DNA from 2 places in the Streptomyces sp. NBC_00569 genome. Region 2 is predicted to be linked to the other one. Evidence: riboswitches for the same ligand, from Rfam matches in the RefSeq annotation. Region 2 holds a riboswitch; the other holds the start of a gene.

Region 1 (5,054 bases), 4.3 Mb from region 2:
ACAGTCAGTGAGGCGAGCGGCCGTCGTGAGGCGGCCGCTGCCGCGCCGGAGGCCCGGCCGGACCATTCGGCTAGCCTTTCCCCGCGGTGAGGCACGGGAAACCACTCGTAGGGTGATTATCACTCGGCGTGCCGAGTGTGGCGATCGTTGACGCACCCCTGGTGACTGCCTACCGTCGAGAAGGCAGGTCAAAGAGGAGGTCGGCGTGAGAAGCAGCGGCGGCGGTACGGCTGGGGGCGGCGGACACAGTCCGGCGGAGAGCGGCCCGTACTCGCTTCACGGCCACGCGGCCGGTCACATTCCGCATCGGCCGACGGTGTTGCCGGTGGTCGCTCAGCGGGATGACGAGGCGACGCCCGAGCAGGTCGGATACCGGGGCCCCACCGCGTGCGCGGCGGCCGGTATCACCTATCGGCAACTGGACTACTGGGCGAGGACCGGACTGGTCGAGCCGAGTGTGCGCCCGGCCCACGGGTCAGGGACCCAGCGGCTCTACAGCTTCCGGGACGTCGTCGTCCTGAAGATCGTGAAGCGGTTCCTGGACACCGGTGTCTCCCTGCAGAACATCCGCACCACGGTGCAGCATCTGCGGGAGCGCGGCTTCAGTGATCTGGAGCGGCTGACCCTCATGAGCGACGGCGCGACCGTCTACGAGTGCAGCTCGCCTGCGGAGGTCCATGATCTGCTCCAGGGCGGTCAGGGCATCTTCGGTATCGCTGTCGGTGTGGTGTGGCGGGATGTCGAGAGCGCCCTGTCGCAGCTGCACGGGGAGCGCATCGACACCGGCGAGACGCTCCTCGGGAACAACCCGGCGGACGAGCTGGCGAGACGGCGCCACCGCGCGGTGTGAGCGGGGCCGATGCGTCAGCCGGGGCATTGTCAGTGCCGTAGGGCAGCATCGGACATGTGAGAACCGCGCCCACCATCCTGCATCTCGACATGGATGCCTTCTACGCCTCGGCGGAGCAGGCGTCGAAGCCGAGTCTGCGCGGGAAAGCCGTGGTCGTGGGCGGGATCGGGCCTCGTGGGGTGGTGGCCACCGCTTCGTACGAGGCCCGGGTGTTCGGGGTGCACTCGGCGATGCCGATAGGACAGGCGCGCAGGCTCGCGCCCAATGCCGCGTATCTCGTGCCGCGCTTCCGGCTGTACCGGGAGGTCAGCGAGCAGGTGATGGGCCTGCTGCGGGCGCTGTCGCCGCTGGTGGAGCCGCTGAGCCTCGATGAGGCGTTCGTCGATCTGGAGGCCGGTGAGACGGCCTGGGACGCCGCGTCGGCGCGGCTCGTCGGTGAGCGGCTGCGGGACGAGATCAAGGCCGTGACCGGTCTGACCGGGTCGGTGGGGCTCGCGGCGTCGAAGATGCTGGCGAAGATCGCCTCCGAGGAGGCGAAGCCGGACGGTCTGGTGCTGATAGAGCCGGGCACCGAGCGCGCCATGCTCGGGCCCATGTCGGTGCGCACGCTGCCCGGCGTGGGGCCGGCGACCGGGGATCATCTGAGACGTGCCGGGATCACCACGGTCGAGGAGATCGCCGAGGCAGGCGAGGACGAGCTCGTGCGGCTGCTGGGGAAGTCGCACGGGGCGTCGCTGTACGCCATGGCCCTCGCGCACGACGACCGGCCCGTGGTGGCCGAGCGCGACGCCAAATCGGTGTCGGTCGAGGACACGTACGACGTGGACATCCACGACCGGGTGCGGGTGCGGACCGAGGTGCAGCGGCTTGCGGAGCGGTGCGTGCAGCGGTTGCGGGGGGCGGAGCGGTCCGGGCGGACCGTGGTCCTCAAGGTCCGGCGCTACGACTTCTCCACGCTGACGAGGTCGGAGACGCTGCGCGGGCCCACCGACGACCCCGCCGTGGTGCGGGAGGCGGCAGCCCGGCTCCTGGAGTCCGTGGACACGACGGGTGGGGTGCGGCTGCTCGGTGTGGGGGTGACAGGCCTGGCCGACTACACGCAGGAGGACCTGTTCGCGCAGGCGCGGGCACAGGCCGAGGCCGATGCGCACGTGGCCGAGGGGGAGCGTGAGGGCGAGGCGGAGGGGGCGGGTGGCGCGGGGGACGAGGTCCAGGTGGCTGCCGGAGAGGTCGTCGAGGCCGCGGACCGGCGCTGGGTGGCCGGGCACGATGTGCGGCACGAGGAGTTCGGGCACGGGTGGGTGCAGGGCAGCGGGCTCGGGCGGGTGACCGTGCGCTTCGAGACGCCGTACTCGGTGCCGGGGCGGGTGCGTACGTTCCGGACCGATGACCCCGCGCTGGTACCTGCGGAGCCGCTGCCGCTGGTGGAGGGCGGGGCCGGGCGCTTTGCGGCGCGGGAGCCGGAAGCCGGGTCAGGTGTCGTCTGACGGGCGGGCGATCTTGCCGAAGTCCCGGTCCTCAGGGGGCTTGGGGTCGTCCGGGGCCGAGAGGTCGAGACCGTAGTGGTGGTAGAGCTGGAGTTCCTGTTCGGGGGAGAGGTGACGGCCGACGCCGAAGTCGGGGGCGTCCTTGATCAGGGAGCGTTCGAAGGGGATGCGCAGCGTGCCCTCCACCAGCTCGCTCGGCTCCAGGGGGACGAAGGCGTCACGGCTGAACAGGCCTGTGCGTATCGCCGCCCACTCGGGGACACCGGTCGCGTCGTCGAGATAGACCTCGTCGACGGTTCCGATCTTGGCTCCGTTGCGGTCGAACGCCTTGCGGCCGATCAGGTTGCGCGGATCGACATCGGTCTGCACGGGGCCCTCCAGCTGCTCGCAACTCATCCGTAAGCACTACCAAAGTGCACATTGGGGAAGGCGGCCACTCGAGGCCGGGGGTGTTGTCGCCGCTGGTAGGCTTGCGATGGCTGCTGACCCCGTGCGGGAGAGTCCTTCGGATGACACCGGAGGCGCCGAAGGAGCAACTCCTCCCCGGAATCTCTCAGGCCCCTGTACCGCACGGACGAGGTCACTCTGGAAAGCAGGGCGGGCGTTCAGGCCTCCGCTCTCACCGACGGTGAAAGTCGTCATGCCCTCCGTGATGTGGGGTGTGCCGGTGAAACTCTCAGGTTGAGATGACAGAGGGGGAGGCCGTCCGGGCACCCGCGCCGTGGTGCCCCTCGCAGGTCGCAATGACCAGGAGGCCTCGCCAATGACCGCCAACCGTATTCCGCTCTCCCAGCTGGAGCAGGGAATCCCCTTCGAGCAGCGCCATATCGGTCCGGATGAAGCAGCGCAGGCCAAGATGCTCGCGCAGGTCGGGTACGGCTCGCTCGACGAGCTGACGGCGGCCGCAGTCCCGGACGTGATCAAGAGCGCCGAGGCGCTCGATCTTCCCGGGGCTCGTACCGAGGCCGAGGTGCTCGCAGAGCTCCGCTCCCTCGCCGACCGCAACCAGGTCCTCGACTCGATGGTCGGACTGGGCTACTACGGCACGTTCACGCCGCCCGTCATACTGCGCAACGTCATGGAGAATCCGGCCTGGTACACGGCGTACACGCCCTACCAGCCGGAGATCTCGCAGGGCCGGCTCGAGGCGCTGCTCAACTTCCAGACGATGGTCGCCGAGCTGACCGGCCTGCCCACCTCGGGCGCCTCGCTGCTCGACGAGGGCACGGCCGCCGCCGAGGCGATGGCGCTGTCCCGGCGCATGGGCAAGGTCAAGAACGGCGCCTTCGTGGTCGACGCGGACGCGCTGCCGCAGACCATCGCCGTGATCCGGACGCGTGCCGAACCGACCGGGGTCGAGGTCGTCGTCGCGGACCTGTCCGACGGCATCCCGGCCGAGGTCGCCGAGCGCGGCGTCGTCGGCGTTCTGATCCAGTACCCGGGCGCCTCCGGTGCCGTCCGCGACATCAAGCCCGTCATCGAGCAGGCCCACGAGCTGGGCGCCGTCGTCACGGTCGCCGCCGATCTGCTCGCCCTCACGCTGCTGACCTCGCCCGGTGAGCTCGGCGCCGACATCGCCGTCGGTACGACGCAGCGCTTCGGTGTCCCCATGGGCTTCGGCGGTCCCCACGCCGGCTACATGGCCGTCCGCGAGAAGTTCGCGCGCAGCCTGCCCGGCCGCCTCGTGGGCGTCTCCGTCGACGCCGACGGCAACAAGGCGTACCGCCTGGCGCTGCAGACCCGTGAGCAGCACATCCGGCGCGAGAAGGCCACCAGCAACATCTGTACCGCTCAGGTGCTGCTCGCCGTCATGGCCGGCATGTACGCCGTCTACCACGGGCCCGACGGCCTCAAGGGCATCGCGCGGCGCACGCACCGGTTCGCGACGCTGCTCGCCGAGGGCCTCAAGGCCGGCGGTGTGGAGGTCGTGCACGGCGCGTACTTCGACACCCTGACCGTGAAGGTCGCGGGCCGGGCCGCCGATGTCGTGAGCGCCGCGCGCGAAGGCGGCGTCAACCTCCACCTCGTCGACGCCGACCATGTGTCGATCTCGTGCGACGAGACCACGACGCGTACCCAGCTGGGCGCCGTGTGGACCGCGTTCGGTGTCGAGGCCGATGTCGACGCGCTCGACGCGGCGGCCGTGGACACGCTGCCCGAGGGCTTCCTGCGTGGCGACGACTACCTGGCGCACCCCGTGTTCCACGCGCACCGCTCCGAGACCTCGATGCTGCGCTACCTGCGCAAGCTGGCCGACCGTGACTACGCGCTCGACCGCGGCATGATCCCGCTGGGCTCCTGCACGATGAAGCTCAACGCGACGACGGAGATGGAGCCGGTCACCTGGCCCGAGTTCGGTCAGCTGCACCCCTTCGCGCCCGCCGACCAGGCGCAGGGCTACCTCACGCTCATCCGTGAGCTGGAGGAGCGTCTCGCGGAGGTCACCGGCTACGACAACGTGTCGCTCCAGCCGAACGCCGGTTCCCAGGGCGAGCTGGCCGGTCTGCTCGCGGTCCGCGGCTACCACCGCGCCAACGGCGACGACCAGCGCACCGTCTGCCTCATCCCGTCCTCCGCGCACGGCACGAACGCCGCGAGCGCCGTGATGGCCGGTATGAAGGTCGTCGTGGTGAAGACGGCCGACGACGGCGAGATCGACGTCGCGGACCTCCGCGCCAAGATCGAGCAGTACGCCGACGAGCTCTCCGTCCTGATGA
Region 2 (5,054 bases):
GCGTACGAGGAGCCGTCGACCTCCATGTTCCCGTACTGCGCGTCGGGGGATCCTGCCTGGCCGTGCCAGAGCAGCATCCACACCTGGCCGGCGCCCGGGTCCGCGAGCGCGTTGAGCAGCGCCTCGTAGGCGTCGTAACGCCCCGGCGTCACCTGGCGCAGCATGTGCTCGACCTGACCGGCCGCGGCCGTGCCCGACGCACTCACCCGTAACCGCCCCTTCGTGACGTACCCGACGTTTTCGACCCGCTCCCCGTGGCGGGACCGCCCAGACAGGTCATGAAACCAGCTTAAGCGGCGATCCTGACACCGACTTGACGTACGCGCGGTCGACCGCTTTTCCGTGTTCTCCCGAACGGGGACCGGCGCCCGGCTTTCAGTGACCCTGCGTGTAGAACGGCCGCAGCGTGGCGCGCATCCAGTCACCGACGGGGTCCTGGGTGATGTCGAGCAGGACGAGGTTCACCGGCCAGGGCGCCGGAACCCGGCCCAGGGCGCGGCCCAGGGCGTCCATGGGCAGGTTGCGCGCGGGGCCCTCCCACTGCGACAGCTCGACGCCGACGAAGAGGACGGGGTCGCCGCCCTCGACGCTGGCGAGGCAGCGGCGGGCGGTGAGGACGACACCGGCCGCCTCGAACTCCTCACGCACGGCGGCCAGGAAGTCGACCGGGTCGTTCTGCCAGTCGGGCTCGTAGAGGCTGACCCGGCCGCCCGAGGCGGGCCCGTCCAGCGGCGTACGGCCGGACCTGCACAGCTCGGCGACGGCGGGCGGGGGCAGCGGGACGCCGACGGCGCCGTCCGGGTTCACCGCGATGCCGACCTGCGGGGGCAGCCCGCGCGCGAACTCGACGGCCGGCGCGACCGTGCAGCCCATCCGGTCGCCGACGACCGCGAGGAACTGCTCCTCCGAGCTGAAGACGGGCACATAGGCCTGGCCCTCGATCTCCAGCGTCGGCAGGTCGAGGTTCGGGCTGCCGGGCCCGCCGCCCTGGGGCAGCGGTATCCACACCTGACTGCGCCCGAGGACCTCGACGATCCGGCCGCCCGCCGAGTCGACCCCGAGGGAGGCGGCGAGCACCTCCTCCAGCTCGTTGGCCGGCCACCCGCCGTACGGATGTGCATGAGCCTGCGCCGGAATGTCCATGTGCCTACCACCCGCTCTGGAACCGCTCTGTCTGCGGCCGAACCCTAGCGCGTGCGGATGACACGACACCCTCCGTATCCGCACACTCACAGGAGGTCGCGGGGCGTCAACCGCCCTCGAAGGCGATCCCGTTCAGCACGTCCGTCGCGTCCCGGTCGAGCAGCACCGCGGACGCGCAGCCCCACGGCAGGTCACCGCGCTCGGCCGACTCCACCAGACCCGCGACCGCGCGGCGGTGCCGGGCGAACGCGTAGCGCGAGACCCCACGGCCGCGGTCCCGCTGGCCCGCGAGCGCCGTGTCGGCGTCGACGTCGAGCAGCATCAGATGCAGGTCCGCGCCACGGCGCCCGGCCTCCCTGGCCAGCCAGCGCCGGACCCAGGCCTGCGTCCCGCAGTCGTGCAGGACGACGCTGCCTCCCGAGCGCAGGGCCCGTCGCAGTCCGGCGAAGTGCGCGAGCCGCACGAGCGGGCGGTACACGGCGTACGGGAGGAGCCGGGGCAGCCGGGCGGCCCAGCGGTCACGGGCGTCCTGCGAGTCGATGCGCACGGCTCCCCCGGCGCCGACCACACGGCGCATCAGCGTGGACTTGCCGCTGCCCGGGAGCCCCGAGACCACGATCAGGTCACCCCGCGCGAAGCCGAGGCGCCTCGGCGTGCGGCCGCCTCTGCCGCGCAGATCCCTGACGACCGGACCGCGCCCCGTCACCGACCTCGGGCGGGGCATCGCGCGCTGTCCGACCCCTGCCGCCGCGTACGCACCCGCCGCTGCCTTGTGCACCGTGATCGTCCTCCCCGTTCCGGTCACGCCACCCTTGCCCGTCAAGTGTAAAGAGACGGTAATGCCGTACAAGTGGTTTCCCCGAACGGTCGGCATGCAATGATGTGCGCGCCAAGAGCACGACCAACTGCATACCGGCCGCTTGAATCCGCGCGGGAGAGCTCCCCGGACGCCTACGCGTCCCCGGGGGCGCCGAAGGAGCAAGTTCCTCCCTTGAATCTCTCAGGCCCCGTACCGCGCGGGCGAGGCATATCTGAAAAGCGGGCGGCCCCTGGCCGCTCCACCCAAGGTGCAAGCCGCGACCACCTGTACGTGTGGCGCCGGCGAACCTCTCAGGTTCCGATGACAGATGGGGAGGAAGACCATCGCCCTCGTCTGTCATGCCTGGGATCCTGGAGCACCACTCATGAGCAACGCCCCCCGTAAGACCGCCCTCGACGCCCTGCACCGCTCGCTGGGCGCGACGATGACCGACTTCGCGGGCTGGGACATGCCGCTGCGGTACGGCAGCGAGCGCGACGAGCACATCGCGGTCCGCACCAAGGCGGGCCTGTTCGACCTCTCGCACATGGGCGAGATCACCGTCACCGGGCCGCAGGCCGTCGACCTCCTCGACTACGCCCTCGTCGGCAACATGTCCACGATCGGCCCCGGCCGCGCCCGCTACACCATGATCTGCCAGGAGGACGGCGGGATCGTCGACGACCTGATCGTCTACCGCCTGGGCGAGCAGGAGGCCGGTCTTCCTGAGTACATGGTCGTCGCCAACGCGGGCAACGCGCAGATCGTCCTCGACGCGATCACCGAGCGCGCCGAGGGCTTCGACGCCGAGGTCCGCGACGACCGCGACGCCTACGCGCTGATCGCCGTCCAGGGCCCCGAGTCCCCCGGCATCCTGAAGTCCCTCACGGACGCCGACCTGGACGGTCTCAAGTACTACGCGGGCCTGCCCGGCACCGTCGCCGGCGTCCCGGCCCTCATCGCCCGCACCGGCTACACCGGCGAGGACGGCTTCGAGCTGTTCGTCGCCCCGGAGCACGCCGAGAAGCTGTGGCAGGCACTGACCGACGCGGGCGCGCCGGTCGGGCTCGTCCCCGCCGGCCTCTCCTGCCGCGACACGCTGCGCCTGGAGGCCGGCATGCCGCTGTACGGGCACGAGCTGACGACGGCGCTGACCCCGTTCGACGCCGGTCTCGGCCGCGTCGTGAAGTTCGAGAAGACGGGCAACGAGGGCCGCTTCGTGGGCCGCGAGGCGCTCGAGGCCGCCGCCGAGCGCGCCGAGACCGCCCCGCCGCGCAAGCTCGTCGGCCTGATCGCCGAGGGCCGCCGGGTGCCGCGCGCCGGGATGTCCGTGGTCGCCGACGGCCAGGTGATCGGCGAGGTCACCTCCGGCGCCCCCTCCCCCACCCTCGGCAAGCCGATCGCCATCGCCTACGTCGACGCGACGCACGCCGCCCCCGGCACCGAGGGCGTCGGCGTGGACATCCGCGGCGCCCACGAGCCGTACGAGGTCGTGGCGCTGCCGTTCTACAAGCGCCAGAAGTAGCCCGTCCGGTCCTCACGGGGGCGCGGGAAGTAACCCAGCGCACACCCCCCTCGTTCCGCAGCACCCCTTCGCGTACAGGAGAATTCAGATCATGAGCAACCCCCAGCAGCTGCGCTACAGCAAGGAGCACGAGTGGCTGTCGGGCGCCGAGGACGGCGTCTCGACGGTCGGCATCACCGAGTTCGCGGCCAACGCGCTCGGCGATGTCGTCTACGCCCAGCTCCCCGAGGTCGGTGACACGGTGACCGCGGGCGAGACCTGCGGCGAACTCGAGTCGACGAAGTCCGTCAGCGACCTGTACTCCCCGGTCACCGGCGAGGTCGTCGAGGCCAACCAGGATGTCGTGGACGACCCGGCGCTGGTGAACTCCGCTCCGTTCGAGGGCGGCTGGCTGTTCAAGGTCCGCATCTCGGACGAGCCGAAGGACCTGCTCTCCGCGGACGAGTACGACGCGTTCTCCGGCTCCGGCAACTAGGGACACCACGACCATGTCGCTCATGAACACCCCCCTGCACGAGCTCGACCCGGACGTCGCCGCCGCGGTCGACGCCGAACTGCAGCGCCAGCAGTCCACCCTCGAGATGATCGCGTCGGAGAACTTCGCTCCGGTCGCCGTCATGGAGGCGCAGGGCTCGGTCCTGACCAACAAGTACGCCGAGGGCTACCCCGGCCGGCGCTACTACGGCGGCTGCGAGCACGTCGACGTCACCGAGCAGATCGCCATCGACCGGGTCAAGGACCTCTTCGGCGCCGAGTACGCCAACGTCCAGCCCCACTCCGGCGCCTCCGCCAACCAGGCCGCCCTCTTCGCGCTCGCCAAGCCCGGCGACACGATCCTGGGCCTGGACCTGGCGCACGGCGGCCACCTCACCCACGGCATGCGCCTGAACTTCTCCGGCAAGCAGTTCGACGTCGTGGCCTACCACGTCGACGAGGCCGGTCTGGTGGACATGGCCGAGGTCGAGCGCCTCGCCAAGGAGCACCGCCCCAAGGTCATCATCGCGGGCTGGTCCGCCTACCCGCGCCAGCTGGACTTCGCCGCGTTCCGCCGCATCGCGGACGAGACCGGCGCCTTCCTGTGGGTCGACATGGCCCACTTCGCCGGCCTCGTCGCGGCCGGGCTGCACCCGAACCCGGTCGAGTACGCCGACGTGGTCACCTCCACCACGCACAAGACCCTCGGCGGGCCGCGCGGCGGGATCATCCTCGCGAAGAAGGACTTCGCGAAGAAGCTGAACTCCTCCGTCTTCCCCGGCTTCCAGGGCGGCCCCCTGGAGCACGTGATCGCCGCCAAGGCCGTCTCCTTCAAGGTCGCCGCGAGCGAGGACTTCAAGGAGCGCCAGCAGCGCACCATCGAGGGCGCCCAGATCCTCGCCGCCCGCCTGACCTCGGACGACGCGCGCGCCGTGGGCGTGAACGTGCTGTCCGGCGGCACGGATGTGCACCTGGTCCTGGTCGACCTGCGCGAGTCCGAGCTCGACGGTCAGCAGGCCGAGGACCGTCTCCACGAGGTCGGCATCACCGTCAACCGCAACGCGGTCCCGAACGACCCGCGCCCGCCGATGGTCACCTCCGGCCTGCGGATCG

What was found. Region 2 has a riboswitch for glycine ahead of gcvT (glycine cleavage system aminomethyltransferase GcvT). Riboswitches for the same ligand answer to the same signal wherever they lie in the genome.
Region 1: another riboswitch for glycine. It lies ahead of gcvP (aminomethyl-transferring glycine dehydrogenase); the one in region 2 lies ahead of gcvT (glycine cleavage system aminomethyltransferase GcvT).

The regions. Positions count from the first base shown of each region.
Region 1 covers NZ_CP107783.1:8,068,708-8,073,761, forward strand. The annotation lists gene OHO83_RS36305 (bifunctional nuclease family protein) at 1-11, shown strand, start outside; gene OHO83_RS36310 (MerR family transcriptional regulator) at 206-850, shown strand; gene OHO83_RS36315 (DNA polymerase IV) at 907-2,337, shown strand; gene OHO83_RS36320 (PRC-barrel domain-containing protein) at 2,323-2,706, opposite strand; glycine riboswitch at 2,821-2,916, shown strand; gene gcvP (aminomethyl-transferring glycine dehydrogenase) at 3,101-5,054, shown strand, end outside.
Region 2 covers NZ_CP107783.1:3,746,606-3,751,659, forward strand. The annotation lists gene OHO83_RS16670 (enhanced serine sensitivity protein SseB C-terminal domain-containing protein) at 1-206, opposite strand, end outside; gene OHO83_RS16675 (enhanced serine sensitivity protein SseB) at 376-1,143, opposite strand; gene OHO83_RS16680 (AAA family ATPase) at 1,250-1,867, opposite strand; glycine riboswitch at 2,065-2,168, shown strand; glycine riboswitch at 2,169-2,280, shown strand; gene gcvT (glycine cleavage system aminomethyltransferase GcvT) at 2,328-3,467, shown strand; gene gcvH (glycine cleavage system protein GcvH) at 3,559-3,942, shown strand; gene glyA (serine hydroxymethyltransferase) at 3,956-5,054, shown strand, end outside.